3 regions of the Arthrobacter sp. SLBN-112 genome follow, and region 2 is predicted to be linked to each of the others. Evidence: riboswitches for the same ligand, from Rfam matches in the RefSeq annotation. Region 2 holds a riboswitch; each other region holds the start of a gene.
What was found. Region 2 has a riboswitch for S-adenosylmethionine ahead of QF050_RS05400 (DUF1737 domain-containing protein). Riboswitches for the same ligand answer to the same signal wherever they lie in the genome.
Positions count from the first base shown of each region.

Region 1 (10,232 bases), 2.6 Mb from region 2:
CCGCCGGCGGCAACGACCTGATCCGTCCGGGCGGCGACCCCGACGCACTGGCCGAAAAGCTCGATTCCGTGGTCCAGATCCTGTCCATGGGCGGCGCCACCGTGGTCCTGTTCAACGGTCCGGACACCGGTTCCTCGGTCCTGGGCAGGATCCGGAGCAAGGTGGCCATCTACAACGAGAACCTGCGGACCGTCGCGGCCCGGCATGACGCCGTCATTGCGGACATGTGGTCCCTCCGGCAGCTGAGCGATCCACAAATGTGGGACCAGGACAGGCTGCACTTCTCACCGCTGGGCCACCACACCATCGCGGCCATGGTGCTGGACTCGCTGAACGTGGAGCACTCGCTGGAACCGCTCCAGCCCAAGGCGCTGCCGCCCCGGACCTGGCGCGAGGCAAGGACCGGGGACCTGGTGTGGGCGCGCGAATACTTCGTGCCCTGGGTACTGCGCCGGCTGCGGCACCAGTCCTCCGGTGACGGCATCACGGCAAAACGGCCGACGGCGGGTCCCGCCTTCGGCCCGGGCGTTCCGTTGGGATCCGGTGAGGGTCCGCTGGGAACCTCGGAGCCCAGCCGCCGGTAGCACCGCCCGGGGTTAGGCTGGAAGGACAACCTTCGAGAGGCGCGGCACCGTGAGCAGTTTGTTTTTGTGGATCATCATCCTGTCCTTCGTTGTCCCCATGGCCATGCGGATGTACCGGCGATCCATGGCGCGGCGGGACCGGGACCAAGGCTTGCCGGGGCCCGGGCAGTACGGGCCCGGCGGCTTCCCGGGGCCCGGGCAGTACCCGGGCCGGTTTCCCGGGTCCGCAGGGCCGCAGAGCAACCAGCCCCGCGACGGCTACACCCAGCAGGACTACTTGTCCGGCGGTTTCCGCCAGCCCCGGCCTGCCGACGATTCCCAGCCACTGCCCTACCAGTATGGGCAGCCGCCCATGCCGGACCCCCGGTACGGCGCTCCGCAGGAACCGCCCTTCCAGCAGCAGCCTCCGTTCCAGCAGTTCCCCGGCCAGCAGCAAGGCTTTGGCCAGCAGCAGGGTCCCGGCCAGCCGCCGGCCGGCCCGCCGTCGGGTCCGGCCACTCCCCCGTCGGGAGCGCCCCAGGGATTCCGTGCCCGGAAACTCGCAGAACTGGACCAGCAGTACAGCAACGGCGAACTGTCCATGGAGGCCTATATGAAGCGCCGCGGCGAGATCATGAACGGCTGACTGCCCGACTCCGCCACGCCTCAGGCACGGAAAAGCCGCCTGACCACTTGCCCGGAAGCCAGCGCATCCAGTCCCTCGTTGATCTCCGTGAGCGGCCGGATGTCGGTATGCAGCAGTTCGACCGGAAGCCTGCCCTCCCGCCAGTAGCCAAGGTATTTCGGGATGTCGCGGCCGGGCACTGCGTCACCCAATGCAGGAGCCCAGGAGGCGCTTGCCCGCCCCCGCGAACTGCAGCGCGGGAACCGTCAGTTCGGCGGACGGATGCGGCAGGCCCACCGAGACAACCGCACCGCCCCGCGTCACCAGTGCCAGGCACGTGGCGATCACGCCGGGCGAGCCGACCGCCTCGACGGCAACGTCCACACTGTCTCCGGCGGCCTCTTCAATCAGCAGGGCCGCGTCCGCCGGTGTTCCCACGGCTGTGGCGCCGGCATCCAGGGCCAACTGGTGCTTGCCCGGATTCGGATCGATGGCGATCACGCCGGCTGCCCCGGCGAGCCGGCCCGCCATGACTGCGGACAAGCCCACTGCTCCGAGGCCAAAGACTGCCACGGACTGTCCGGGACTGACGCCCGCGGTACTAAGCACAGCCCCCATTCCGGTGAGCACGGCGCAACCAAACATCGCCGCAACTGTGTCCGGGACGTCGTCGTCAATTACCACCACCGATTCCCGCGCAACCACCGCATAATCGGCAAAGGCCGAGACGCCCAGGTGATGGTTGATGCGCTCCCCCGCGGGCGAGCGCAGCAGGGCCGGCCCGTGCAGCAGGTCACCGGAACCGTTGGTCTCCGCTGCGCGGGGGCAGAGCGCGGGCCTTCCGGACCGGCACGCCCGGCAGTGGCCGCAGCTGGGCACGAAGACCAGCACAACGTGGTCTCCTATGGACACATCGGCAACGCCGCTGCCCACGGATACCACCCGCCCCGCGGCCTCCTGGCCCAGTGCCATCGGAAGCGGCCGGACCCGGGAGCCGTCCACCACGGACAGGTCATGCCGTACTTTGCATCCGGGGCGCCTGCACTGTGGGCCTCCGCCGCGTCGGCAGCCCCGCGGTGGGCGCCGAATGGTGGGCGGCACCCAGCGGCCGGGGGCCGGCAAGCGCCGCTAGACCAGGAACGCGGTCCGGAGCTGGTGTCCCAGCTGTCCGATCTCGGTCAGGAAGCCGTCGTGGCCTATTGGTGCCTGGATCATATGTACGTCGACCTCGCCGGGCAGCGCGTGCGCCAATTCGCGGGACTGGGACGGGAAGTAGAGCCTGTCGGAGTCCACGGCGGCGACGAAGAACCGGGCGGTGGAGGATGCCAGTGTTTCGGCCAGTGGCCCCCGTCCCCGGCAGATGTCGTGGCTCATCAGCGCCTCGGTGAGGGCGATGTAGCTGTTTGCGTCGAAGCGCCGGACGAGCTTGCTGCCTTGGTGGTCCAGGTAGCTTTCCACCTGGTAGCGGCCGCGGTTTGCCAGTAATCCGCCGCGCAGGGGCGACTCCGGCGCCTGGGGTTCCCGGCCGAACCGCCCTTCCAGTTCCGCGGCGGACCGGTATGTGATGTGGGCGATGCGCCGGGCCAGGGCCAGTCCGTCTTCCGGGCACGGGCCGCCGTAGTAGTCGCCGCCGTTGAAGTTCGGGTCCTGGCGGATGGCCAGGGTCTGGGCCTGGGCGAAAGCGATCTGTTCGGCCGTGCTGGCAGCCCCGACGGAGATGACGGCGCAGCGCTGCACGCGGTCGGGGTAGGTCACGGCCCACTCCAGGGCGCGGGCGCCGCCCATGGAACCGCCAAGGACGGCGTACCAGCTCCCGATGCCCAGCTGATCCGCCAGCCGGGCCTCCGCAACAGTGCTGTCCCGCAGCGTGACCAGCGGGAACCGTGACCCCCACGGCGCTCCGTCCGGGGCTGGCGAGGACGGTCCCGTGGATCCGTAGCAACCGCCCACGATGTTGATGGACACCACGAAGAAACGGTCGGTATCCACGGGAGCGCCGGGACCGGCCAGCTGTTCCCACCAGCCCTCTTCGTCGGTGTCGCCGCGCGTCACGTGGGTGCTGCCGGTCAGGGCATGCTCGATCAGGATGGCGTTGCTGCCGTCCGCATTCAGCGTGCCCCAGGTTTCGTAAGCCAGCGTGACATCCGGCAGGTAGCCGCCGCCCTCCAGCTCGAGTCCTCCAATGGAGGCGTAGCGGACAACTCCGTGTTCGGGAATGGTGGTACGGGCGACGGTAACCGTCATGGCAAGACCTCTTCTACGCGCTTGCCTGCCGTCATTTGACCGGCAGGCCAGGTCTTCACCCGGGGCACCCCACCGCGGAAGGAGGGTTGCCGGCCAGCAAGCCGGGGCTGTCACTGGCACTCATGACCTGGTTCGAGTGTACGAAACACCCCCCACCCCAGGCCAAGAGTGTGACTGGTTGTGACTTCCCGGCGTTGCCGGCCGGCGGTGCCGCCGCGTGCTGCCAATCAGGCGTCAGCGGCGCCCTTGGCCGCGCGGAAACCGGCTTCGAGGTCGGCCAGGATGTCGTCGATGTGCTCCAGGCCGACCGACAGCCTGACCAGCCCGGGATTGACCCCGGCCACCACCTGCTGCTCGGGCGAGAGCTGGCTGTGGGTGGTCGACGCCGGGTGGATGACAAGGGACCGCACGTCACCGATGTTGGCCACGTGGGAGTGCAGTTCAAGGGCGTCGACGAAGCGCTTGCCCGCCTCCGCGCCCCCGGCCAGGTTGAAGGCGACGACGGCGCCGGTCCCCTTGGGGCCGTACGTGCGGCCTCGTTCGTACCAGGGGCTGGACGGCAGCCCCGCGTAGGCGACGGATTCGACGTCGTCCCTTGCCTCCAGCCAACGCGCCACTTCCGTGGCGTTGGAAACATGCCGTTCCACCCGCAGGCTCAGCGTTTCCAGGCCTTGGGAAATCAGGAAGGCGTTGAACGGGGAGACGGCCGAGCCGAGGTCGCGCAGCAGCTGGACACGCGCCTTGAGAATGTAGGAGAGGTTGGCGCCCAATGCGCCGCCTTCGCCAAGGTCCCGGGCGTAGACCAGTCCGTTGTAGGTGGGGTCCGGGGTGTTGAAGCCGGGGAACCGTTCGGGCTCCTTGCCGAAGTCGAACTTGCCGGAGTCGACGATGACGCCGGCGATGGCGGAGCCGTGGCCGCCCAGGTACTTGGTGGCGGAGTGGATCACGATGTCCGCGCCCCATTCCAGCGGCCGGATCAGGTAGGGGGTCGAGAGGGTGTTGTCCACGATCAGGGGCACACCGGCCTGGTGGGCCACCTCGGAGATGCCTTCGATATCCAGGACGTCCTGGCGGGGATTGGACACCACTTCACCGAAGAAGAGCTTGGTGTTGGGCTGGACGGCGTCGCGCCACTGGTCCAGATTGTCCGGATCCTCCACGAAGGTGACCGAAATGCCGAACTTCTTGAGGGTGTGGGCAAACAGGTTGTACGTGCCGCCGTACAGGCTGGGGCTGGCCACGATGTGGTCCCCGGCCTCTGCGATATTCAGGACCGCGAAGGTCTCGGCGGCCTGGCCGGAGCTCAGCAGCAAAGCGGCGAGGCCACCTTCGAGGCTGGCGATCCGCTGCTCCACAGCATCCTGGGTGGGGTTGCCGATGCGGGTGTAGATCGGTGCCAGTTCAGCCAGGGCAAAACGGTTGGCTGCGCTCTCGGCGCTCGGGAACACGAAAGACGTGGTCTGGTAGATGGGCAGTGCGCGGGCACCGGTGGCACTGTCAGGCTCCTGGCCTGCGTGGATCTGGCGGGTTTCGAAGGACCATCCGTTGGACATCGCAGTCTCCTATGACATGGGCCCGGCATGCTGGGAGCACCACGGGCCGCGCTTACTTCCGGCTATTGCCGGACAGTCTGGTCCTCACCCGGGGCACCCCACCGCGGATGGAGGGTTGCCGGCCAGCGAGCCGGGGCTTGTCGCTGGCGCTCATGACCTGCGCCCAGTGTAGGAACATCGCTGCGGGCGGGGACAGCATTGTGACGAACATGGTCTTCCGTTGTTGGCGCCCAGCGGGCCGTCGCGGCCATCGCCCTGACCAACAACTCCAGCGGCACCGTCCACGTCATCGCCGACACCTCCGGCTACTACGTCGCCGGTTAGGCCGGGTTCCAGGGCCGGACTTTGACCACGGCCGGAGGCGAAAATCCAAGTAAGGATGCCCTTAGCTGAGAGCCTGATCACAAAGTGCCAAGATGTTGCCATGCGCATGGATCACGTCTCTTACGCCTGTGAACACGATGGCCTCGCGGCCACTACCGAACGTATTTCAACTGCCCTCGGCGTTGAGGCAGTGAAGGGCGGGGTCCACCCCCGGTTCGGCACCCGGAATATGATCATCCCCCTCGCCGGGCACAAATACCTCGAAGTTGTGGAGGTTTTGGACCACCCGGCTTCGGATAAGGCACCGTTCGGACAGGCAGTGCGTGCCCGTTCCGCAGCGGGCGGCGGCTGGATGGGATGGTGCGTCGAAGTGGACGACCTCGCCCCGTTCGAGGAACGCCTGGGCCGCGCCGCCGTGAACGGCAACCGCAAGTTCCCGGACGGCCGCGAACTCGTTTGGAAGCAGATTGGCATCCTGGGCCTCATTGCAGACCCCCAGGTCCCCTACATGCTCAAGTGGGAAGGCGACCCGTCCCTGCACCCGTCCAACGCCTACGAGAGCAACCTCAAGATGAGCTGCCTGACCATTGCCGGCTCCGCGTCGCGGGTGACCGAGTGGCTGGGCGAGCCGGTGGAGAAGCCGCTTGAGGACGTTGCGGTCGAGTGGGTAGCCCCGCACGGCACCCCCGGCATTCTGTCCGTCACGTTTGAAACCGCAAACGGGGCCGTCACTATCTGATCCTCCGCCCCCGCTCTCCGGCGTATCTCCGGAGAGGGCTCCTATGGGCCTGCGCCCAAACAGCTTCGGCCGCCATCGGGTGGTGACAACGGCGTCACCACCCGATGGCGGCCGAATTCTTTTAAGCGTCATTTGGCATCTCTTAAGGATCACAAGAGTGGACCCCTGAATTCCCTGGAAGAGGCACCGAACCCAACGCCTCGGCTTTGAATGTCAGACCCTCGTTGGATGATGTGGGTATGGGAAGCAGCGGTGAAGCAGTGGCGGTGGAGGGTATTGCTGCCTCTATTGCTGCCCTGGATGCGCTGGACCTCGAAGATGCTCTTCTGGCTTCCGGCGCTCACGCTGATGCTGAAGTGGACGCATTGCAGCGGCGGTACGAGATCCGGCTGGAGCGGCTGGAAATTCGCTCCCGGCTGGCGGCGCGCCTCATGGCCGGGCAGGTGCGGGACGCTGCCGACGCCGTCGAGTTCCAGCAGGCCATGACTGCACCCGACGCCCCGGTGCATGAGCGCACGTTCGCGGAGATGTCGGGGTGGAGGAGATCGCCGCGGTCCTGACCATCAGCTCCGGGGCCGCTGGGGCCTTGGTGGAGCAGGCACGGCAGGTCTGTTCCCTGCCGCCGGTGTTCAGGGCGTTGTCCGCTGGGGACATTTCGTGGCAGCACGCACGCATCGTCGCCGACGAAACCGAAGGCCTCACCTCCGAGGGCGCGGCGTCTCTGGTGGCGCACTTCTTCGACCCTGACGCCCCCAACCCGGCCCGCGGTGCCGCCCCTGGTGAGCTCGTTCCGTCCCGGTTCCGGGTCAAGGTCCGTGGGTGGCGGGAACGCCACCACCCCGAAACCCTGGAGAAGCGGCATGCGAAGGGGGTGGCTGGTCGGCGGATGGAATTTAGCCCGGACCGGGACGGCATGGCCTGGGTCTCGCTCCGCCTTCCTGGCGATACCGCGTGCGCAATCTGGAACCGGAGCACCGCCACCGCCCGCGGTTTGCAGGGCCCTACGGAAGAGCGGACCCTCACCCAGCTCCGCGCCGACGTCGCCGCCTCCCTGCTCCTCGGCGCCGCGAGCACCAGCGACAGCGGCAGCACCGAGGGTGCGGGGACCGCTGGCGGGCTTGGCGCCGTTCCCGTTCCGCGGGCCGATGTCCTGGTCATGGTCCCGGTCTTCTCGTTGCTTGGCCTCACGGATGAGCCAGCGGTGCTGGACGGGTTTGGCCCGATCCCGGCCTCCATGGCACGGAAGCTGGTCGCGGGCGGGGCAAAATCGTTCTACCGGGTCCTCGTCGACCCCCGCGACGGGGCGCCCCTGGAGATCGGCCGCATCCGCTACCGGCTGCCCGAGACCATCAAGAAGTGGATCAGGATGCGCGACGGCAAATGCACCTTCCCCGGCTGCACCAACCGCACCGCGGACAACGACACCGACCACCTCACCGCCTGGCAGAACGGCGGCCAAACGGATGTCCGGAACCTGGGCCAACTCTGCCCCAAACATCACCGGCTCAAACACGCCCGCCCCTGGATACCAACCCCCGCAACAACGAATGAGCCACCCGGCTGGACCTCACCCACCGGCCGCCACTACAAACCCGAACAACCAGACCCCGAACCAACCCACTGGCCACCAGCAACCCTGCCGGTGAAAGTTGACGCGGGGCTAAATGAGATGGGCGCCCCGCCGAGCCCCACAACTTCACCGGAGATGACGGCCACGCCGGATACTTCAGCACTGCCGCACCCGGAATGGCAGTTGGAGGAACTGCACTTCCAGCAACTCATCGCCGGGATGCCCACATGGCCGGACCCGCCACCCGAGGAACCACAAGGCAACCACCTCCTGGACCCGGATGAGCTTTCCTCGCAGGATCCCCTGTGGGACGACTTCTTCGCCGGGCCATTCCGGTTGCCTGCCGACCCACAAGCCGATTGGCAACAGCCGGCGTCGCACACCTAAGTGGCTAGTCACGCATATCAACCCAGTGCTCACGCTGCAAACGATCCACGACTACCAACCCAGAGGTCAACACCTTCCGCAGGGGCTGCCGGCGGCGAAGACGGCCTGAGACTCCTACCCCAGCCCCACGGCCTTGCCAAAGAGGCTGAAGCCGACGAAAGCCACGATATCCAGCAGGGCGTGGGCGATGACCAGCGGCATGACGCGTCGGGTTCGGGTGTACAGCCACGCGAAAACCACACCCATGATCGCGTTGCCAATGAACGGCCCGAAGCCCTGGTACAGGTGGTAGCTGCCACGCAGCAGGGAACTGACGGCGATAGCGAGAGGTGTGCTCCAACCGAATTTGCCGAAGCGGTCCATGAGGTAACCCACCACAATAACTTCTTCCAGGACGGCGTGCCTGATGGCTGACAGGATCAGGACTGGCACCGTCCACCAGTAGGCGTCCAGCGCGCTGGGGATGATCGCCGTCGTGATGCCCAACGCACGGCCGGCAGCGTACAGCCCCAGCGACGGTATCCCGATCAGGGCGGCCAGCCCCAGCCCCTGCAGCAGGTCCCTTCCAGGCCGTGCAAAGTTGAACCCAAGTTTCCGGAACGCAGAACCCGATTGACCGGCCTCGCCGGGGGCAGCCTGGCGCTGGTCCGTGAGGAAGTAGAGCACCAGCAGCACGGGAACCAGCGCAAAGATGATGTCAAGCAGCTGGTAGGTCAGGTCGAAGTACTCCCGCGTGCTCTGCGACCGGTTCAGCGTGGAGGTGCCCTCCGCCAGCGGCGCACGGGTCATTTTGTCCAGCAGCTGCACCACAGAGTAGACAGCCGACTGGCCGAGGGACAGGCCCAGGACGATCCAGACTTCGAGCCGCAGGCGACGGCGGGAGGGAACCAGCATGTTCCCATCTTGCCTTCAGTTTCTGGATCCGGGCTGATGGAACGGCCGTGTGGGCCATAAGCCTTGGCGACGCCGAGGAGCCAGGCGGGAAACCAGAGGCCGCGCGAGTCAGGCGGGAAATCAGACACCGCGCGAGCCAGGCGGGAAATCAGACACCGCGCGAGTCAGGCGGGAGTGATGATCACTTCCGTGCCTCGGGCTTCGAAAGCCGCCTTGTCGCGCGCAGAGATGCCGGAATCGGTGATGAGCCGGGTGAAGTCGTAGCCGTCCATGGTGGCGAAGGCCCGCACACCCACTTTGGAGGAGTCGGCCAGGACGTAGGAAACGCGGGCCCGGCTGGCGAGCAGGGCGTTGACTGAGGCCTCCCCTTCGCCGGTGTTGGTTGGCCCCACTTCGGGATCGATGCCATTGACGCCGATGAACGCGATGTCGAGCACCACTTTTTGCATGATGATGTCCGTGTACGGTCCCACCAGCTCGTAGGAGCGCGGGTTGAGGATGCCCCCGGTGACCATCACCTTGATGTTGGGCCGCACCGCCAGCTGGCCGGCAATGTTGATGGCATTGGTGACCACGGTGAGGGTTGGCTGGTTGGACGGGGCGTTGAGGTCTTCCCGGGTCGCCAGAATCTGCGCGAGCGCCGTGCTGGTGGTTCCCCCGCACAGGCCAATGACCGCTCCGGGCCGGATCAAGGCCGACGCGCACTGCGCGATTTGTTCCTTGGCCTCTGCGTGGTCGTCACGGTTGTAACGTCCGGGCAGGTCGTAGGCCAGGGCGCCGGTGGTTGCGCCGCCGCGGGTTCGGGTCAGCAGCCGCCGCTTGGCGAGGCTGTCCAGGTCGCGGCGGGCAGTGGCCGGAGAAACATTGAGGGTGCTGACGATCTCGTCAACTTCCACTTGCCCGGTCTTGGCCAGCAGGTCAAGAATTGCCGTCAGCCGGTCAGTGCGCGTCATGCAGAGGCCTTTCGATACACCAGCCACCACACCCGGATGACGTTTCCTGATTATAACCCAGGGCAAACAATCAAGAACAATCATCAATCCGGAGATATTTACCGCGTCCGCACTCCGGCCCGCCACACAGCGTACGTCAACGGCATGCCGGGGCGGTAAGCGAGGTGCGTGGCGGAAGGGGCGTTCAGCAGTTGCAGGTCGGCCCGGTGCCCGACGGCGATCGACCCCACGGCGCGTTCACCGTCCGCGTCGCGCCCACTTTCCTTGTGCAACGCCAGCGCACCGCCGTAGGTGGCAGCACGTACGGCTTCGTGCACGCTCAGGTGCATCTGGAGGACGGCGGTGGTGACGCAAAACGCCATGGAACTGGTGTACGACGT
Region 1 covers NZ_JAUSXY010000001.1:3,721,971-3,732,202, forward strand. Annotated here, with positions in the region: gene QF050_RS17375 (SGNH/GDSL hydrolase family protein) at 1-584, shown strand, start outside; gene QF050_RS17380 (hypothetical protein) at 634-1,209, shown strand; partial or broken gene QF050_RS17385 (zinc-binding dehydrogenase) at 1,230-2,202, opposite strand; gene QF050_RS17390 (homoserine O-acetyltransferase) at 2,317-3,432, opposite strand; SAM riboswitch class IV at 3,445-3,560, opposite strand; gene QF050_RS17395 (bifunctional o-acetylhomoserine/o-acetylserine sulfhydrylase) at 3,660-4,985, opposite strand; SAM riboswitch class IV at 5,029-5,143, opposite strand; gene QF050_RS17400 (VOC family protein) at 5,410-6,048, shown strand; gene QF050_RS20385 (hypothetical protein) at 6,288-6,608, shown strand; gene QF050_RS17405 (DUF222 domain-containing protein) at 6,584-8,005, shown strand; gene QF050_RS17410 (CPBP family intramembrane glutamic endopeptidase) at 8,120-8,899, opposite strand; gene QF050_RS17415 (DeoR/GlpR family DNA-binding transcription regulator) at 9,064-9,852, opposite strand; gene hutI (imidazolonepropionase) at 9,951-10,232, opposite strand, start outside.
Region 1: another riboswitch for S-adenosylmethionine. It lies ahead of QF050_RS17395 (bifunctional o-acetylhomoserine/o-acetylserine sulfhydrylase); the one in region 2 lies ahead of QF050_RS05400 (DUF1737 domain-containing protein).

Region 2 (10,232 bases):
CTATGAGGACCTGGCGGAGCGCCTGAACACCATCGGCGCCAAAGTGGAGTACTTCCAGGACTAGGCGTTCACGGTTCGTCATGATCAGTGGCGGCTCCCGGAATTTCCGGCCCCTGACGCAGAATGTTCGTATGCGTACTTTCGGCGTGGAGGAAGAACTCCTGATTGTTGATCCGGAGTCCGGAGAGCCGCTTGCCCTGGCTGACGCCCTCCTCGCCGGACACCGTGTCGCGGCGGACGATCGTCCCGTGGACCCGGACGTCCACCCTTCCGGGAAGCAGGCGGACCACGACGACGAGATGGGCTTGAGTGCCGAGCTGAAGCTTGAGCAAATCGAGACGCAGACCCGGCCCTGCCTGGAGTCCGCGGGCCTGCTCGAACAGATCCGGGCCGGCCGGGCAATGGCCAACCACGCGGCCGCCAAACATGGTGCCAGGGTTGCTGCGCTCGCCACCTCACCCCTGGCATCCACCAGCCATACGACGCCGGACCCGCGCTACGCCAGGATGCTGGAACGCTTTGGCCTCACGGCGCAGGAGCAGCTGACCTGCGGTTTCCACGTCCACACCTATATCGAATCACCGGAAGAAGGCGTCGCGGTCCTGGACCGGATCCGCGACAAGCTGGCCGTGCTGACGGCGTTGAGCGCCAATTCGCCGTTCTGGAACGGCGTTCCCACCGGATTCGAAAGCTACCGCACCCAAGCCTGGAACCGGTGGCCGACTGCCGGCCCGGCCGCCATCTACGGAACGTACCCCGCGTACCGGAGGGTTGTCACCCGGCTGCTGGAAACCGGCGTCATGCTCGACGAGGGGATGCTGTACTTCGACGCGCGGCTTTCCCGCAACCACCCGACCGTGGAGGTGCGCGTGGCCGATGTCTGCCTCCGTGCCGAGGACGCAGCCCTGATCGCCGTGCTGGTCCGTGCGCTGGTGGAATCAGCCAGCAGGGAATGGTCCGAGGGCGTGGATCCGGCCCCCGTGCCCACTGTCCTGTTGCGGATGGCGTCGTGGCAGGCCAGCAGCTCAGGACTTAGCGGGGAACTTTTGGACTTTGGGAATTTCCGCCCGGCCCCGGCCGCCGACGTCGCCCGTTCCCTGGTGGACTACCTGGCGCCTGTCCTGCACGAACAGGGCGAACTGGCCTTGGCCCGGCAGGGCGTGGAGCACATCATCGCCCGCGGCACCGGGGCCGCCGAGCAGCGTCGGGCCCGCGACCGGGCTTTGGCCGGACCACCTCCCGAGGACATGGGGTTCGGCGCCGTGGTCCGGCACGCCGTGGACGTCACCATGCGCGGCGCGCTGGATCTTTCAGACGTGGAGGACACACCGGAACTCCTGCGGGTCCGCCAGGCCTGACGCTTCAGATCTGCTTGAGGGCCTGTTCCAGGTCGCGAATGAGGTCATCCGCGTCCTCGAGCCCCACCGAGAGCCGGACCACGCCATCGCTGAGGCCAATGGCGGCCCGCCCCTCCGGCCCCATGGCGCGGTGCGTGGTGGTGGCGGGGTGGGTGATCAGGGACTTGGAATCGCCGAGGTTGTTGGAGATGTCGATGATCCGCAGGCCGTCCAGCAGCGCGAAGGCGGCCTCCTTGCCGGAGCGCGCGCCGGAAGGAGCCAGCTCAAGGGTGAGGACGGTGCCGCCGGCACTCATCTGTTTCGCCGCCAGCTCATACTGCGGATGCGACTTGAGTAGCGGGTACTTCACCCAGCTCACGGCAGGCTGCTCTTCGAGCCATTCGGCAAGCCGCAGCGCGGTGGCCGAGGAGTGCCGGACGCGCAGGCTCATGGTTTCCAGGCCCTTGGTCAGGACCCAGGCGTTGAACGCTGAAAGCGCCGGACCGGTGTGGCGCATCAGCTGCTTCACCGGGCCGTCGATGAATTCCTTGGTGCCCAGGATGGCGCCGCCCAGGACGCGGCCCTGCCCGTCGATGTGCTTGGTGCCGGAGTACACGATCACGTCCGCGCCGAGGTCCCCGCAACGCTGCAGCAGGGGAGTGGCGAAGACGTTGTCCGCAACCACCTTGGCGCCGGCGGCATGGGCGAGTTCACTCACCGCGGCGATGTCCACGATTTCCTGCATCGGGTTGGACGGGGATTCGAAGAAGACGGCGGTGGTGGGCTTGGACAGGGCCTCGCGCCACTGGTCCAGGTCCGGGCCGTCGACGAAGACCGTTTCCACGCCCCACCGGGGAAGGATCTCGTTCAGGATCACAAAGCACGAACCGAACAGCGATCGGGCGGCCACCACGCGGTCGCCGGCGGCGAGCAGCGCGCCCAGGGCGGTGAACACCGCGGACATGCCCGACGCCGTCGCAAAGCAGGCCTCGGCGCCTTCCAGCAGCCTGAGCCGTTCCTGGAATGTGGCCACGGACGGGTTGCCGTAGCGCGAGTAGACAAAGCGTTCGTCCTCGCCGGTGAAGGCGCGTTCGGCCGCCGCTGCGGATTCGTAGACGAACCCTGAGTTCAGGAAAATGGCCTCGGAGGTTTCCTGGAAGTTGGTGCGGTCCAGGCCGCCGCGGACCGCCTGGGTATCGGGGTTCCAGCCGGGGGCATCTTGATTGAAAGTCACTTAATTCTTTCCGAGGTTGGTGGGCAGGCCGCGGTTCTTCCAGCCGTTGACGGTCCGTTCGCCGTAGCGGTCCGGCTCGCCTTCGAAGCCCTCCAGGACGTTGTAGGAGGTGAAGCCGGCCTGGGTGGCCGCAATGGCTGCTGCGATGGAGCGCTGGCCTGAGCGGCAGAGGAACACCAGTTCCGCGCCGGGGTCCTCGGGCGCCTGCTCCGTCAGATCCTTCACGAAATCGGGGTTGGGGATGCCGCCAGGGAAGGTCCACTGGATGAACAGGGGATCGTTGTCCGTAGCCTTGGTGTCCGGAATGCCGATGTGGGCCCATTCGCCCTCGGTGCGGACATCCACCAGGATGGCGCCCTGCTCCAGCTTGGCCCATGCTTCCTGCGGCGTCAGGTCTCCTGCGTAGCTCATGCGTGGCCCTCGCCGTCGAACTCGCCCTCCAGGTCGTCAACGGCCGTGGCCACCGCGGCGTCTGCCGAGGCGATTGCGGCCGGGAGGACAACTGCCTGGGCCACGATGACGCTGCTGCCGTTGAAGGTGGCCGCCGGGCTGCCGTGCAGGACGTAGCCGTCCGCGAGTGCAGCCGAGATCCGCTCACAGAATGAGCGGTCGTCGGGGCCCGTAATCAGGCGGTAGGACAATTTTTCGTCAGGGGCGGGTGCGTCAGACACGACGGATCTCCTTCTTTCACGCTTGCAGCTCGAATCGGTCGATATGCCGAGTATTCACCTGAGGCACCCCGCCGCGAGAGGAGGGTTGCCGACCGGCCAGTCAGGGCTTAACACCGGTACTCATTACTCCCCAAAAACGTAACACCTGCCGCGCCAAGCCGCACGGCCGTCGTCGTCATGTTCCGTAATTGAGAGCTGGCAGCCGCTGCGCGTCACGGGAACGCTGCAAGGCGGCCGGACCGATAAAGTTTCTACCTGGGCGCCGCCCTGCCGTCACAGTGGGAGTACCGGGGGGTTTGCCAGCATGCGAACTGGGCTGGTTCCTGATCCCGCTTGGCCGGGCAACGCTTTACGTGTTCATCATGCACGTGGTGCTGGGGCTGCTGTGGGTGATGGTCCGCACCAGGTTCCTGTTCCGGCTCATTCCCACGTAGCGGCCGGGCGACGCCCGGTATGCGGTGCCCGGGCATGAAAAATGCCGTGGCACGGTCGGTGCCACAGCATTTATCTCAAGTGCCGAATGCTCGGTGGGGGAGGCCCCGCAGTTCCGGTGTCTTAGACCAGCTCGGGATAGGAAGCGACAATGTAGTCGGCGGCTGCCGCACCCTTCATGCGCAGGCCCTTGCGGCTTCCCGGCAGCCGGTCCTTCATCGCTGCCCAGAACGTTGTTTCCGTGCCTGGCAGGTGCTGATTGATGAAGCACCAGCTCATGTACAGGCCGTAGAAGCGGTCGCGTTCCAGCGTGGAGTCGGATGTCTGGTCGAAGTAGGTGGCGTCTTGGAGAAAGAGATCAAACTGGGAATGTGCCATGAGGGCGTCCCTTCGCTAAGTGCGTGGCGCCGCCGTTCGGCTACAGCAGCGGACTCGATGCCGTGCACTGGTGGCAATCGGGTCCATAGATTCGATCCCCGGAAAAACTGGGGTCGTTAGCGCCGTCAACGCCTGTCTACGCTGTAGACTTTACTCGTAGACTACATATGAGGCAACCCTCTCGGAAGAAGCCGGGAGGCCGCCCCCAGCAAGGATAAAGCCATGACCTCCCCCAATCCGTCCCGCGCCGGCAAAGCCAAAGCCAGGCTCAGCCGGGACATCGTGCTGGCTAAAGCGCTGGAAATGGTGGATGCCGAAGGCCTGGACGCGCTGACCATGCGCGGCCTGGGCCAGGAGCTGGGGCGGGACCCGATGAGCCTCTACCGCTACGCGGAAAACCGGGCCGCCTTGCTGGACGGGGTTACGGAACTGGTCCTGGGCCAGCTCACCATCCAGCCGGAGGACCCGGACTGGAAGGCGCAGTTGCGGAAGATCGCCCACAACCTGCGGATGCTGGCGCTGCGGCATCCCAATGTTGTGCCCCTGCTGGTCACCCGGCCCCTTTCCACCCCGCTGGGTTTGCGCCCGCTGGGCACGCTGCGGCCGCTGGAACAGATCCTGACGCTGCTGGCGGCTGCCGGATTCGAACCGGCCGACGCGCTGCACGTTTATCGCGTGTACTACGGCTTCCTCTACGGCCACATCCTCAACGAACTGCAGGAGTTCGTGGTGGACCCGGAAGAGAACGAGGTTCTGCTCCGGCTGGGGCTCCACCGCCTTCCTGCCAAGGAATTTCCCAGGCTGCGGGCGCTGGCGCCGGCGCTGTCGGATTACGACGGCGCCATCGAACTCGACCAGGGGCTTACCATCCTGCTGTCCGGGCTGGAAGCGCAGCTTTCCCGGCAGGCGGCAGTACCGCTCGGTTAGCGCGGAAGCGGCAAACGCAAGATTATTCGAACGAGGCCCGGCGGCGGTCCTGCACGCGGGTGTTCCAGACATCCGGCCGGTTCACCTGGAACCTGCGGCCGGTCAGGGCCTTGGCGTTGAGCCGGACATAGTTGGCCTTTTCGCCGGGCTGCCACGGTTCCAGACCAAGGCCGTCCACCTGGTCCTTGACCGCCTGGTCTTCGATGATTTCGGTATCGCCGCGCACCACCACGCTCCACGCCAGTTCGGTGGCGGGGTCGTAGCCGTCGATCTCCAACGCGGCCGGGCGTTCCATCTTGGCGCCCCAAAGCTTGGAGCCGGGCGCGGTGCGGAAGACGATGCTGCGCAGGTGGACGATGTAGTTCACGGGGAAGATTTCGGGATGCTCGTCCACCACGATGGCCAGCCTGCCCACGGTGTCATTGGCGAGGAGTTCCCAGCAGTCGTCAAAGGAGAGGTTTTCGATCGGCAGCTTGTGCGAGTCCATGGTCCACACCTTACGGCTGAAGCCCGAAGCGCAACAGGGCCGGTGGCCCTGTTGCGCGGCTACTGGATCCCGGCGAAAAGCCCGCTCAACTCGGCGGTCAGTTCCTTTTGGATGGCCGGCGCGCCGATCTCCTTGCCGTCGATCCGGTTCACGGGGGCCAGCAGGCGCACGCTGGAGATAAGCCAGACCGCATCCGCATCCAGCAGGTCCCGGGGTTCCAGCGGGCCATACCCCAGCTCCCAGCCCGCCGCCTTGGCCGCCGCGAAGAGGGCACCCTGGGACGTTCCGGGCAGGATGCCGCTGTCCAGCTGGGGCGTGATGAGGCGCTTGACCGCCGTGCCGTCGTCGGACTTTTCCACGTGCGCCAGCAGCACGGTGGAGGTGGGGCCTTCCAGGACGCGGCCGTCGGATGAGGTGAAGATGACGTCATCCGCGCCCTGCTTGTGGGCGTACCGGAGGGCCGCCATGTTCACGGCGTAGGACAGCGTCTTGGCTCCCAGGAGCAGCCACGGAGCCCGGTCGGCCACGTCGCTGTCGTAGCCCCGGTCCAGGAGGATCACGTCAATGCCGGTTTCCCGCTGGCGGCGGCCGACAGCCCCCGCAGGCGATACCTGCACCCAGGCGGTGGGGGCGGGGGCGCCTTCGATGCCGCGGGTCACTACAAGCTTGACCACCAGTTCGTCTGCGTCAGCGTCCGACGGCGGGTTCTCCGACCGGTGCCGCGCCACGGCAGCCGCAATGGCGCCCCGCCACGCGTCCTGGTCCGGGATGTCCAGGTCCAGTGCTGCGGCTGAGCCTGCCAGCCGGTCAAGGTGGGCCTGCATTTTCCGCACTGTTCCGCCCACGGCCAGCATGGTTTCAAAGACGCCATCACCCCTGGTAACACCCAGGTCCGTGACCAGCAGCTGGGGTTTGGACGCATCGGCCACCCGGCCGTCGGGGAACGCGGGGTCAAGGAAGATAAGAACCACTGGGGCTGGAGGGGTCATGGCACCAGCTTAGTGCGGCTCCGCGGATAAGCTGGGCAGAGTGCACCGGCCGGAAGCCGTCCTCCGGAGCCCAATCTCTCCGGGAGTTATAGACGTGTTGTGGCCTTTTTCGCTTGCCGGCACCGCGCCGACGTGGCTGGTGGTGCTCCTGGGTTTCGCGGACCTGGTCATCAGGGTCCTGGCCCTGGGCATAATCCCCGGCAATCGGCGGCCCACCACGGCCATGGCCTGGCTGCTGGGAATTTTCTTCATCCCGTTTGTAGGCATCGTCCTGTTCCTTTTGTTTGGGAACTTCCAGCTGTCCAGCCGCCGCCGTGCCCAGCAGGAACAGGTCAACGACCGCGTACGGGCGGGCATCACCGCACTCTCGGACGTGGAAAGCGACTACCCCGGCCCGGAGTGGGTCACATCCGCCGCTGAGCTCAACCGCACCCTGGGTTCGCTGCCCATGGTGGATGGTAATTCCGTGGACCTGATCCCCGGCTACCCGGACTCCATCCTGGAAATGACGCACGCCGTGCGGAAGGCGAAGAAATTCGTCAATGCCGAGTTCTACATCATGAGCTCGGACCATGTGACCAATGACCTGCTCACCGCCATGGAGGAAGCCGCCGAGCGGGGCGTGGAAGTGCGGCTCCTGTTCGACCACATCGGTACGCTGCGCATCAAGGGCTACCGGAAGCTGCTCAAGCGCCTCAGGTCGGGCAAGATCCAGTGGAGGCGCATGCTTCCGCTCCTGCCCATCCACGGACAGTGGCGCCGGCCGGACCTGCGCAACCACCGAAAGATCATGGTGGTCGACGGCGAAATCGCGTTCACGGGGTCGCAGAACCTGATCGAGCCCTCCTACAACAACCCCCGCCACCGCAAGGCCGGCCGTGAGTGGGTGGAGCTGATGGCGTGCCTGCGCGGACCGATCGTGACCACCCTGAACGTTGTCTTCGCCACCGACTGGCTCAGCGAGACCGACGAATCACTGGAACACCAGCTGCAGCTCCCGGCTAACCCGGAGCCCGGCCACGTCACGGCCCAGGTGGTGCCCAGCGGCCCGGGGTTCATCACGGAAAACAACCTGCGTCTCTTCAACACGCTCATCTACTCGGCGCAGCACCGGATCTCCATCTGCAGCCCGTACTTCGTCCCCGATGATTCACTGCTTTACGCCATCACCACCGCAGCCCAGCGCGGCGTTGACGTGGAGCTGTTCGTATCCGAGAAGGGCGACCAATTCCTGGTCCACCACGCCCAGCGGTCCTATTACGAGGCCCTCCTCGAAGCCGGCGTGCGCATCTACCTGTACAAGGCCCCGTTCGTGCTGCACGCCAAGCACTTCACGATTGATGACGAGGTGGCGGTCCTGGGCTCCAGCAACATGGACATGCGCTCGTTCTCGCTGAACCTTGAGGTGTCCGTGATGCTCCTGGGGGAGGACATCGTGAACAAGATGCGGGCGGTGGAGGATACGTACCGGGGCATCTCCCACGAACTCAGGCTGACGGACTGGCTCAACCGGCCGCTCGCCGCGCGCTATGTGGACAACGTGGCCCGCCTGACCGCCACCGTGCAGTAACCGGCCGGCCCGCAGGGGTCAGTCGTCCGGGAACTCCGCCCCCAGGGTGGAGAGCACACCGAAGGCCTTGGTCCGGATCTCCTCGTACTCCTCCTCCGCCACGGAGTCCGAGGTGATGGCACCGCCGACGCCGAGCGTCAGGTCCGCCGCTCCGCCACCCCGGGCGTCAATCACCAGGGTGCGGATGGCGACGGCGAGATCCGTCGCCGAGTTCAGTGAAAAGTACCCGATGGCCCCCGAGTAGAGTCCGCGGGGTCCGGCCTCCAGCCGGTCCAGGATGGCCATGGTACTGATCTTGGGGGCGCCGGTCATGGAACCTGCCGGGAAACAGGCCGCCACCGCCTCGGCCCGCGGCGCCCCGGGGAGGAGCCGGGCGTCAATGGTGCTGACCATCTGGTGGACGGTGGCGTAGCTCTCGATCGCGCAGAGGCGGCTGACCGTCACGGAGCCGGGCACCGCAAAGTGGCTGAGGTCGTTGCGCAGCAGGTCAACGATCATGATGTTCTCGGCACGGTCCTTCAGCGACGCAGCCAGGTCCGCACGCAGTTGCGAGTCTTCCTGCGGATCAGCAGCCCGGCGGCGGGTGCCCTTGATCGGTTCGGCGCGCATGCCGCCGTCGGACGCTATTTTCAGGAACCGCTCGGGCGAGGTGCTGGCGACGGCCAGGCCGCCCAGCCGCAGGTAGCTGGCGAACGGGGCCGGGTTGCGGCGGCGCAGCGCCAGGTAGGTGGTCCAGGGATCCAGGGTATCCGCCGGGATCCGGGCTTCCAGGGTGGTGGTCAGGCAGACTTCGTAGGTGTTTCCCTGCGCGATTTCGTGCTGCGCGGCGGCGATTTTGGCCCGGTACAGGGCGCCCGTATCCCGGCTGCGGAAAGCGGGCGGTCCTGGACGTACGACGCCGGTGCTGCCGCCGGCGGCCGCGGCGCCCACCGCCCCGGCCGGACCTGAGGCGGCGGCGTGCACGGCTGTCCGCGCCCGGGCCAGCCACTCGCCGGCGTCCGGTGCTTCAAGGGCCAGGAGCCAGGCGGTGCGTTCGGCGTGGTCCAGCACCACGGCGCGGCCGGCGAAGATCAGGGCCGCGTCCGGGGTGGGCGCGGCAAGGTCACTGCCGCCGGTCTCGCGCTTGAGCTCGTAACCCAGGCAGCCCAGCCAGCCCAGGGTGAACTGGCCCGGATAGTCCTCGGGAGTCCGCACCGCCCGCCGGCCCCACACGGTATTGAGCCAGCGGAAGAAGGGGCCTGGAACCTTCACCATGGACGAGCCTGCACTGACCAGGCTTACCCCCGCACGGTGCGTGACAAACTGCCCGAACGTTCCGGCGTCGTCCGCCATGATGCTGAACCGGCTGCGTTCGGCGGGGGTCCTGTCCTGCCCGGGGCCTTCTGTTGCGTCCCGGTGGTTGGAGGAGTCCAGCCAGACGGCGTTGGGGGAGCTGCCATACAGGGAATGGAACAGGGCCGGCGCGTCCGGTGCCAGGTCCAGGCGTTCGGCGTGCAGGCGGAGGCCGCGGCGGGCAGAGAGTTCCGGCGCGAGGACCGGTGCCAGCGCAGGCAGGTACGGGAGGAGCCGCAACAGGTCAACGGGTGCGGAGCCGTCGGCGAGGTTGTTGACGCGGAGGTCTGCCCGGCCGGGGACGTCGTCGCGGTCCAGCCATTCTTCTTCCTGGGCTGCCCACTGGTCCCAGAACGGTGTGTAGGTGTCGCCGTCCCGGTCAAGGGCGCGGGTCCGGCGGACATCGTCCGGTGACTCCGCCCAGATCACAGCGCTCAGGAAAGGGCGGGCAGCCTCCGACGCGGCGCCCACGCCCTCCACGATGACGATCTCCGCGGGCAGTGTTACCCGGGCGTCGCCGTCGTAATGGTTTGCCCAGTCCCAGCTGGTCCAGGTGGCGGCCTCGCCCCGGCTCAGCGGCGTGAGCACGGTAGAGACGTAGCGCTCGACGCCGGCAGCGAGCCCGTCCCAGCCCGGGTAGATGTCCTCGAGGTGGAACAGGGACACCTTGTGGTGGGCGCGGAGCAGGGCCGCGAGTTCGACTCCGAGGGTGGTCTTCCCTGCGCCGGAGCGCCCGTCGATGGCGATGATGACGGGGGCTGGGCTCATGGACTAGAGCGTACCGTTTTCAGTGTGCCTGCCGCTGCAGTTCAGTGTTCCGCAGGGCTTCGGCCTTGATGTGGTCCACGATCCCGGGGAGGGCGGAGTGGATCTGG
Region 2 covers NZ_JAUSXY010000001.1:1,160,147-1,170,378, forward strand. Annotated here, with positions in the region: gene QF050_RS05380 (UDP-N-acetylglucosamine 1-carboxyvinyltransferase) at 1-64, shown strand, start outside; gene QF050_RS05385 (glutamate--cysteine ligase) at 132-1,358, shown strand; gene QF050_RS05390 (O-succinylhomoserine sulfhydrylase) at 1,363-2,571, opposite strand; gene QF050_RS05395 (rhodanese-like domain-containing protein) at 2,572-2,982, opposite strand; gene QF050_RS05400 (DUF1737 domain-containing protein) at 2,979-3,242, opposite strand; SAM riboswitch class IV at 3,256-3,370, opposite strand; gene QF050_RS05405 (OpgC domain-containing protein) at 3,539-3,676, shown strand; gene QF050_RS05410 (hypothetical protein) at 3,798-4,052, opposite strand; gene QF050_RS05415 (TetR/AcrR family transcriptional regulator C-terminal domain-containing protein) at 4,275-4,979, shown strand; gene QF050_RS05420 (pyridoxamine 5'-phosphate oxidase family protein) at 5,002-5,466, opposite strand; gene QF050_RS05425 (aminodeoxychorismate lyase) at 5,526-6,455, opposite strand; gene cls (cardiolipin synthase) at 6,550-8,025, shown strand; gene pabB (aminodeoxychorismate synthase component I) at 8,044-10,125, opposite strand; gene QF050_RS05440 (low molecular weight protein-tyrosine-phosphatase) at 10,145-10,232, opposite strand, start outside.

Region 3 (10,232 bases), 950 kb from region 2:
GGGGAGTCCAGTCCGCCAGCAATTGCTGCATCGTTCCGCTCCCGGGTGCGGAGGTGCTGGCGGCCACACCGCCAACGCCCAATCCCATCCCGGCCACCAGAACCAGGCCCAGCGCGGTGGGGCGGTGGCGCCGCCGCCGGCGGCGCGTGAGGTCGTCGTCCGGCTGCTCCGGGGATGGAGGATGTTCCACGGCCGGAGGATGTTCCACGGCGTCTCCGTCTCCGGCCGTGCCGGCTGGAGCCAGCAGAGCGGCGAGTTCCGCGCCGGGTGCGGGCGCGGGGAGCGATGCCAGCGCACCAAGTGAGAGCAGCGCGTCGCGGAGGTCCGGGTCGTCACCGCAACCGGCGTCCTGGAGCATGTCGTCGACAAGGGAGACAAGGTTCCCTGATGGTGGCGTCATGGCGCGAGGTACTCCTTCACTGCGGCGAGGTCCCGGAGTTTGAGCAGCGCACGGCGCTGGAGCTGCTTCACGGAGCCGGCGCTCTTATTCATGGCCTCCGCCGTCTCTTCCACGGTCAGGCCTCCCACCAAACGAAGCGAGAGTACTTCGCGCTGGTCTTGGGGCAGTCCGGACAGGAGTCCCCGGACCTCACCGGGCGAGATGTTTTGCAGAGCTTCTTTTTCGGCCGAGGTCTCTTCGCGCTGGTCGAGTTCGGGCTCGAACGGCAGCTTTACCGGGTGACGGCTTTGGCGCCGGTGATCGTCCACCATGCGGGCGTGGGCAACGCTGAAGATGAACGTCCGCAGCCCGGCCTTTCCTCCACGCACGGTGTCCAGGCGGGGCAGGACGGAAAGGAACACTTCCTGCATGGCCGCCTCCGGATCCTCGACGCCACGGGCCGCAAGGTAGCCCAGGACTTGTGATGCGTACGTTTTGTAGACGAGGCTGAGGGCAGCAGGTCCGGGGACGGCGTGGTCCGGGGCCGCATCTGTCTGTGCATCGGTCACTGACGTGGTGCTTTCAATCAAAAAGGGCGTCGGCAAAGGAAGCGTCTCACATGGATCCGGAACGCTGCTCTTACTTTACCCTTCGGTAACCTCGCTGGCCGGTGACCGCCACGGGACGCCGCCCGCGCAGCGGCCTTGCCAAGAGATCAAAAGGGCCGGCCTGGAACGTGATGGGGGACAGGTTCCAGACCGGCACTTCATAGGGGTAATCGCTGCGGACCCCGGAAGGGTTACGCCCGCCCAAAAGTTTTTTTGAATTTTTTTCGGCCGGTCCTCAGCGGGCTGCCGTCCTGCTCCAACGCGGCGCCGTGGCCTGCCTCCGCGGCGCCTTCGCCAGTGCGTAGGCGTGCAGCCTCACCAGGCAGCCGCTGGTCATCGCAAGCGGGCACGACGACGGCGGGGAGCTCGTCTGGAACAGCGTTGGCGGCGGGACGGGACTCTCCCCCGGTGGGGCTGAGATCGGTCACCAGGCCTGTCCCGGCACATTCACGCACTGCTGCGATACCCGCAGCTACCGCAGCTTTGTCCTCGAACCCTTGCGAGACAGCCATGACCGACCCGTCGGGCCCCAGCAGCCGGAACCTGTAGAGCATCTCCGGATCAAGAAAAACTTCGAAGTTTCCTGCCACGGCATGTCCTTCCGGTCTGGTGTCTTCAACCGGCGACGGCTCTCTGCGGGGTGCATCCCTGCACCGCCAAAAAGCATGTTGGAACCGTCCGCTGATCAGTTCAAATGGTGTTAACGAGTCTGGCTGCGGCGCCTGCAGGCCTACAAGCCCTGTCGCGTTAAGCCTGTGTAAATTACTGCCCACGCCGGCAAACGCCAGCGGCGGCCCACCTGCAAAAGGTGGGCCGCCGCCGTCGTCTGCCGTGTTCCGGACCAACGTGTCAGTCGTTGATGAGGTCGTTCACCACGATGGTCTGGTCCCGGTCCGGGCCAACGCCAATAGCGGAGAACCGGGTTCCGGACAGCTTCTCCAGCGCCAGCACGTAGTTCCTGGCGTTTTCCGGGAGGTCCGCGAGGGTGCGGGCAGCGGTGATGTCCTCGGTCCAGCCGTCGAAGTACTCGAAGATGGGCTTGGCGTGGTGGAATTCGGTCTGCGTCATGGGCATCTCGTCGTGGCGGACGCCGTCAACGTCGTAGGCCACGCACACAGGGATCTGTTCGATGCCGGTCAGTACGTCCAGCTTGGTCACGAAGTAGTCCGTGAAGCCGTTCACGCGGGACGCATGGCGGGCCAGGACGGCGTCGTACCAGCCGCAGCGGCGCGGGCGCCCGGTGTTGACGCCGAACTCACCGCCGGTTTTCTGCAGGTACATGCCCATCTCGTCGAAGAGTTCGGTGGGGAACGGGCCCGCACCCACGCGGGTGGTGTAGGCCTTGATGATGCCGATGGAGCGGGAGATCCGGGTGGGACCGATGCCGGAGCCCACTGATGCGCCGCCCGCGGTCGGGTTCGAGGAGGTCACGAACGGGTAGGTTCCGTGGTCGACGTCCAGGAACGTGGCCTGGCCGCCTTCCATCAGGACTACCTTGCCCTCATCCAGGGCGGTGTTCAGGACCAGCGTGCTGTCGATGACCAGCGGGCGGAGGCGGTCGGCAAAGGACAGGAAGTACTCAACGATCTCGTCCACCACAACACCGCGGCGGTTGTAGACCTTGACCAGGAGTTCGTTCTTCTGGCGCAGCGAGCCTTCCACCTTCTGGCGAAGGATGGACTCGTCGAAGACGTCCTGGACACGGATGCCCAGCCGGGCCACCTTGTCCATGTAGGCGGGGCCAATGCCGCGGCCGGTGGTTCCGATGGCGCGGCTGCCGAGGAAGCGTTCGGTCACTTTGTCCAGCACCTGGTGGTACGGGGCCACCAGGTGGGCGTTGGCGGATACGCGCAGCCGCGAGGTATCGGCGCCGCGGGCCTGGAGTCCCTCGATCTCCTGGAAAAGGGCTTCGAGGTTCACCACGCAGCCATTGCCGATGATGGGGACCGCGTTGGGGCTGAGAATGCCTGCCGGCAGCAGTTTGAGTTCGTACTTTTCACCGCCTACGACGACGGTGTGCCCGGCGTTGTTGCCGCCGTTGGGCTTGACGACGTAATCAACACGGCCGCCCAGAAGGTCGGTGGCCTTGCCTTTTCCTTCGTCGCCCCACTGGGCTCCTACGATCACAATTGCTGGCATGGGATCCTCCCCCATTCGTTCGGGCTGCCCGGGTCCGGCCGCGGGGAGCGGACCTGCGCAGCGCCGTTCATGAGAATGCCCCGAACAGACCGGCCTTCGCCGGACCGCAAGGCGGCGCAGCGACGCAAGAGTTCCGGGGCTCTTACCACCCAAGTTTAGCGGATCAGGCACTTTGTCCACTCGATGGGCCCGCCGCGGCCCCGCAATGGCGGTCCGCCACATTCTGAACCGCATTTGCCCCTGACCACGCTCCTGGATTTAAGTGGGAGTGGACCATCCGGAGCGGCTGAGAGACCTGGCTCAATGACGCCGCAGCAACCACGGCCCGGCAGGAAAGCTGCCGGCCGAAGGTGCTACTGCCAGGACCGATGGAAGGAAGATTCCAGCATGCCCCTGAACACCGACCACATTCGCGCCACCCACGCCGGGTCCTTGCCCCGCACCCCTGAACTCATCGCGGCCAACACCGCAAAAGAATCCGACGGCATCACTCCGGCGTTCCTGGAGCTCCTGGAGAACTCCGTTGTGGACGTGGTCCAGCGCCAGAAGGACCTGGGAGTCGACATCCCCAACGACGGCGAGTACGGGCACACGATGTCCAACTCCGTTGATTACGGGGCCTGGTGGAACTACTCCTTTGCCCGGCTCGGCGGCCTGGAGCCAACCAACGTGGACCGCTGGGCAGAAGCCGATGTCCGGCGTTCCTCCCCCGGAAACGTTGTCCTGACGTCATTCCCCGACCGGCGCGACCGGCAGGCGTTCAATGAGGCATACAACGACCCCTCCTCAGGGATCCTGGCGCACCGGAAGAGCGTGTCCCAGCCCAAGATCGCCGGGCCCCTGACCTACACCGGCCATGACCTGGTGGCCTCGGACATCAAGAACCTGAAGACCGGGCTCGCCGCGGCCGGCCTCGCTGAGGGATTCGTGGCCTCGCTCTCCCCCGGTTCCTGCGCCCGCGTAGCCAACGAGTACTACAAGAGCGATGAGGAACTTGTCTACGCCTGCGCCGATGCCATGCGCGAGGAATACAAGGCCATCATCGACGCCGGCCTGACGGTCCAGCTCGACGATCCGTCCCTGGCCGAAAGCTGGGACCAGATCAACCCGGAGCCGTCCCTGGAGGACTACCTGAAGTTCATCCAGCTGCGTGTGGAGGCCACCAACTGGGCGTTGCGGGACCTCCCGCAGGAACAGATCCGCTTGCACGTTTGCTGGGGCTCCTGGCACGGCCCGCACACCACGGACATCCCGCTCGCTGACATCATCGGCTCCGTACTTCAGGTCAATGCCGGCGCGTACTCCTTCGAGGCCGCCAATGTCCGGCACGAACACGAATGGCGGGTATGGGAAGAGACCACACTTCCCGAGGGCAAAGTGATCATCCCCGGCGTCGTCTCGCACGCCACCAATGTGGTGGAGCACCCGGACGTGGTGGCGGACCGCATTGTCCGTTTTGCCGAGCTGGTGGGCCGGGAAAGCGTCATCGCATCGACCGACTGCGGCCTGGGCGGCAGGGTGCACCCGCAGATCGCGTACGCCAAACTGGAGGCTCTTGGCGAGGGTGCTCGCCGCGCCACGAAGCGCCTCTGGTAGCTTTCCTCCCGTTCCGGACACGACCGCCGGTCCAATGCGCCACGAATGAGGTGCGCTGGACCGGCGTTTCGTTTCCCCGGGCTTGGTAAACTTACAGAGGCCGACCCGGAATCGGCCCACCCCAACTAACCACCGTTGATGAGCCGCGCCGGCGTGCGCCCATTTTCACCGGTGGACGCAACATCAATCCCCGCAGGAGAACCAGCCCTTCATGACCGCACTGGCCCCCGAAACATTCCACGAACAGCTCATGAGCCGCCGCTACGAAGACAGCGTTGCCGCTGTCAACGAGCTGTGTGATTCCCTGCAGGAAGCAAAGCCCGGAACCGTGGTGCCCTACGTGGACCCAATGCACGATGTTGAGGAATGCCGCATCATCAGCCTGTACTCCAACATTGGCGAGATGGACCCGTCCGGTTTCATCACCGCCGGTGACCAGGACGCCGCTACCCGCATGCTCGGCATCCAGTGGAAGCTGGGCCTGCGCCCGGAATTCGTGATGCCCTGGAACGTGCACCCGTGGCACGTCCCAGGCGTTGCCAACGGCAAATTCACCCCGGACCAGGTGCAGGCAGGTTTGAAGCCGCTGCTGAAGTTCCTGGCCCTCGTCCCGCGCGCCTCGGTGATCGTGGCGCACGGCACCGAGGCCAACCGCCTGGCAAACCTGCTGCTGAAGACCGAAGTCCCCTTGCTGTGGCGCCGCGGCCTGAAGACCTACAAGGTCCGTTCCCTGAGCGGACGCGCCTTCGCAGGCTCCCCGGCGCGCCAGGAGGAGTTCCTGGAGGACATGCGGACGGCCTACGCGGACGCCATGGCACGCACGGGCATCGCGAACGTGGCATAGCCAACAGCTTCAAACAGACGACGGCGGGTTGTCACCTTTCCAAAGAAAGGTGACCACCCGCCGTCGGGCGTTTAAAGCCTGGGAATCTTTAGGTGCCCTCGATGGCTGCTTTGGCTGCGGGATCGGAGTCGTTCAGGAACTTTTCGATCCGTTCCGGCTCGTCAGCTTCCCCGATAGCCGATGAGGCCCTGCCCAGGGAGTAGAGCGCCCGCAGGAACCCGCGGTTTGGCTCGTGCTCCCACGGGATGGGACCGACGCCGCGCCAGCCGTTGCGGCGCAGCGCGTCCAGCCCGCGGTGATAGCCCACCCGGGCGTAGGCGTAGGAGTCGATGGTGCGGCCCTCGGTCCACGCCTCCTCAGCCAGGATCGCCCACAGCAGCGAAGACGTGGGGTGCTTCTCCACCAGGTCCAGGGCCTCCTGGCCGTTCTCCAGCTGCCCGTTCACCTCGGTTTCGGCAGGCAGGAGTGTGGGCTCCGGCCCCATCAGGTTCCTGCGGAACTCATCCGACATTTAGAACGTCTTTCCGGCCGAACCGAGCTGCTTGGTGGCTTCCACCACGCGGGCCGCCAGGCCGGCTTCGGCGGAGGCGCCCCAGACGCGGGGGTCGTAGGTCTTCTTGTTGCCGACCTCGCCGTCGACCTTCAGGACGCCGTCGTAGTTCTTGAACATGTGGTCCGCCACCGGACGCGTGTAGGCGTACTGGGTGTCGGTGTCGATGTTCATCTTGATCACGCCGTAGGAGACGGCGTCGGCAATTTCCTGGTCCGAGGATCCGGAGCCGCCGTGGAAGACGAGGTCGAACGGGTTGTCCTTGCCGATCTTCGCGCCCACCTGTGCCTGGATGTCCTTGAGGATCTCCGGGCGCAGCTTGACGCCGCCGGGCTTGTACACGCCGTGGACGTTGCCGAAGGTCAGAGCAGTGATGTAGCGGCCGTTCTCGCCGGAGCCGAGGGCGTCGATGGTGGCCAGGGCATCTTCCACCGTGGTGTAGAGCTTGTCGTTGATGGCGTTTTCGACGCCGTCTTCCTCGCCGCCGACGGTGCCGATCTCCACCTCGAGGATCATCTTGGCGGCCGCGGTGCGCTGGAGCAGGTCGCGGGCGATGCGCAGGTTCTCCTGCAGGGTTTCGGCGGAGCCGTCCCACATGTGGGAGTTGAACAGCGGGTTGCGGCCGGCCTTGACCTCAGCTTCGGAAGCCTCGAGCAGCGGCAGGACGAAGCCGTCCAGCTTGTCCTTGGGGCAGTGGTCCGTGTGCAGGGCGATGTTGACGTTGTAGTTCTTGGCAACTTCGCGGGCGAAGGCTGCGAAACCCAGCGAGCCGGCAACCATGTCCTTGGTGGAAGCACCCGACCAGTAGGCTGCGCCGCCGGTGGAAACCTGCACAATGCCGTCCGATTCGGCCTCGGCGAAGCCGCGGAGCGCTGCGTTGAGCGTCTGGGAGGACGTGACATTCACGGCGGGGAAAGCGAATCCGCCCGCCTTGGCACGGTCGATCATCTCTGCGTAGATCTCTGGGGTTGCAATGGGCATGCTGGCTCCTCTGCTGAGTTTCGTCTGTGGGTGGATGACCCTCAAGTAGACCGCTTACGGCTTGGCACCATCCTAGCCATTCCCGGGCTGGCCGGGTGTTTCGGGTCACGGGTCGGTAATACTCAGACGTGCTGGCCGAAGACGTGCCGGCGGACCCAGGCGTGCATTGCGATGGCGGCGGCGGAGGCGGCATTGATGGACCGGGTGGAACCAAACTGCTCGATGGACAGGGTAGCGACGGCGGCCTGGTGGACTTCCGGAGTGAGGCCCGGCCCTTCCTGGCCGAAGACCAGGACGCAGTCCTTGGGCAGTTCGTAGGTTTCCAGGGGGACGGAGTCCGGGAAGATGTCGATCCCGATGATCGCCAGGCCCTCCCCCTGGGCCCACTGGACGAAATCCTCCACGGTGGGGTGGTGGCGGACGTGCTGGTAGCGGTCGGTGACCATGGCACCGCGGCGGTTCCACCGTCGTCGGCCGATGATGTGGACTTCTTTGGCGAGGAAAGCGTTGGCGGTGCGCACCACCGTGCCGATGTTGAGGTCGTGCTGCCAGTTTTCGATGGCCACATGGAAGTTGTGCCGCCGGGAGTCCAGCTCCGCCACGATCGCCTCGTGCTTCCAGTAGCGGTACTTGTCCAGCACGTTGCGGCGGTCGCCGTCCGCCAGGAGGTCGGGGTCCCAATGGTCGCCTTCGGGCAGTTCCCCCTCCCAGGGTCCGACGCCGACCTCCGCCTTGGCGGGTTCAGCCTCCCCGGGGTGGTGGTTGGGTTGGTCTGGATGGCCCGGCGTCTGGTTCACCCTTCAACACTAGACTGGACCACTGGAGCATTCATCACCGGTGGAGGTAGACGTGGCAGAAGAAGACCAGGTAGCAGGAAACCCCGCGGTTTACCGCAACGGCCAGGAGATTGAATGCTGGCTGACGGACATGGACGGCGTCCTGGTCCACGAGAACCAGCCTATCCCGGGTGCTGCGGAGCTGATCCAGCGCTGGGTGGATACGTCCAGGCGTTTCCTGGTGCTCACCAACAATTCGATCTTCACACCGCGCGACCTCGCCGCCCGCCTGCGCTCCTCCGGCCTGGAGATCCCGGAGGAGAACATCTGGACCTCAGCGCTGGCCACGGCCCAGTTCCTGAAGGACCAGGTGGGCGGCTCGGAAACCGGCAACCGCGCCTACACGATCGGTGAGGCAGGACTGACGACGGCGCTGCACGAGGCCGGCTTCATCCTCACCGACCAGAATCCGGACTTCGTGGTGCTTGGCGAGACGCGCACCTACAGTTTCGAGGCTATTACCACCGCCATCCGCCTGATCCTGGCCGGGGCCCGGTTCATCGCCACCAACCCGGATGCCACCGGCCCGTCCAAGGACGGCCCGATGCCGGCTACCGGCGCTATTGCCGCCCTGATCACCAAGGCCACCGGCCGCGAGCCCTACATTGTGGGCAAACCGAACCCCATGATGTTCCGTTCCGCCATGAACCAGATCGACGCCCACTCCGAGACCACCGCAATGATCGGTGACCGGATGGACACGGACATCATCGCCGGCATGGAGGCGGGCCTGCACACCGTCTTGGTACTCAGTGGCATCACGCATAAGGACGATATTGCCGCCTACCCGTTCCGGCCCAACCAGGTGCTGAACTCGGTGGCGGACCTGAAGAACCAGATTTAGAAGATACTCACCCGGGAGCCGCCCCGGGGCAACGGGAAGTACTCCTCCAGCAGCTCCGTCAGGAGGGGCCGGTAGATCTGCGGATTCCAGCCGGGGCTGGCGTGGGCCGGCGCGGCTCCTGTGGTCTGCAGTCCGCTGGAGACCATGTTGTCCTTGAAGGCCACCGCCCACGTCTCCGAAGCCGTCTCGTAGTCAACGGTCTGGTCCTTCGGGTTGCCGATGTAGGCCATTTTGGCCGTCCCGAGCTGCCCCGCGAACTGGCTGCCCTCGAAGTGGTAGATGTATGCCGACTCGGTTTGGATGAGCACGCTGGACGGGGCGATGGGCGAGAGTTGTTCGAGCGTCTGGTCCAGGATCTGGCGCCAGCTGCGTTCGTCCTTATGGATGATCCGCTCCCCGAGCTCGTACCCGCCGCGCAGGGTGGACGGGAACCTGAAGCCCCGCTCATACAGGAACACCACGCCGTCGAACCAGCTCTGGTCCAGGACGTCATGCGCACTGTAGGGGCTTGAGTCCAGCAGGATGAACTGCACCTGGATACCTTCCAGGGCGAGCAGCCGGGAGGCCACCTGGGTGGCCAGCATGCCGCCGAAGCTGTGGCCGTAGAAGAACAGCTTGGTGATTTTTTCCACCGCGATGTACTCGGAGATCGCGCTGACCACCTCGGTGACGTCCAGCCCCAGGTTGGAATAGCCGACGGCGGCGAGCCGGGCCCGCTTGTTCAGCGACCCGCGGAGGGTGTTGAGGATCCACTGGGCCTCTTCCCAGCTGGTTTTGTACCCGGGGAACAGGAACCAGCCGGCGTCCGGGTAGTAGGCGTCGGCGAAGTCATCCGCAACGGGCAGGATTTTTGTGGTTTGGCGCTGCGACTGCACTTCGCGGGTCAGCAGCATGTCCGCAGCAAGCAAACCGGAGGCCCCGGCACCGGCGAGGAACGTCCGGCGCGAAAAGCGTTTGAGGGCAGCCGCTTCCGCCAGCAGCCGGGCTTGGGAGGCCCCGCGCCGGTTCTGCGGACCTGTCTCCCCCTCATACGGCACACCACTACCGTAAGCACACCTGCTGTAAACGCCGCAAGGAGCGGCATATAAGCACTCGGTGACGCACCGGTCAGCTTGCGGCCTGGCCCTCCGTGGCCGGGAACGGAGATTGGGGCTTTTGCTGCCGGCGGATGATCTCCAGGCCAATGTCGTTGTAGCGGCCCAGCAGGTCCGCGCCGTCGAACGCCTGCGGGTTATCCAGCAACGCGAAGACCGAATCGCTGGCATTGAGCAGTTCTTCGTCCGAGTACTCGGCCAGCGGGCGGCCGTACAAGAGCTCGAAGAAGATCACCGGCACTTGCGGCAGCCCCTCGGCAAAATCGCCGCCGGTGAACAGTCCTGTGACGTCCTCATCCATGAGGAGCGGTTGGCTGGTGGAAGGGTCTTCGGCGTTCCGGTCGTAATTGGCGGAAACGAG
Region 3 covers NZ_JAUSXY010000001.1:205,690-215,921, forward strand. Annotated here, with positions in the region: gene QF050_RS00920 (hypothetical protein) at 1-400, opposite strand, end outside; gene QF050_RS00925 (sigma-70 family RNA polymerase sigma factor) at 397-948, opposite strand; gene QF050_RS00930 (DUF1508 domain-containing protein) at 1,179-1,577, opposite strand; gene QF050_RS00935 (adenylosuccinate synthase) at 1,837-3,126, opposite strand; SAM riboswitch class I at 3,397-3,501, shown strand; gene QF050_RS00940 (cobalamin-independent methionine synthase II family protein) at 3,514-4,722, shown strand; gene QF050_RS00945 (uracil-DNA glycosylase) at 4,934-5,566, shown strand; gene QF050_RS00950 (DUF3151 domain-containing protein) at 5,655-6,077, opposite strand; gene fbaA (class II fructose-bisphosphate aldolase) at 6,078-7,097, opposite strand; gene QF050_RS00960 (TrmH family RNA methyltransferase) at 7,220-7,894, opposite strand; gene QF050_RS00965 (HAD-IIA family hydrolase) at 7,935-8,777, shown strand; gene QF050_RS00970 (alpha/beta hydrolase) at 8,774-9,814, opposite strand; gene QF050_RS00975 (hypothetical protein) at 9,885-10,232, opposite strand, start outside.
Region 3: another riboswitch for S-adenosylmethionine. It lies ahead of QF050_RS00940 (cobalamin-independent methionine synthase II family protein); the one in region 2 lies ahead of QF050_RS05400 (DUF1737 domain-containing protein).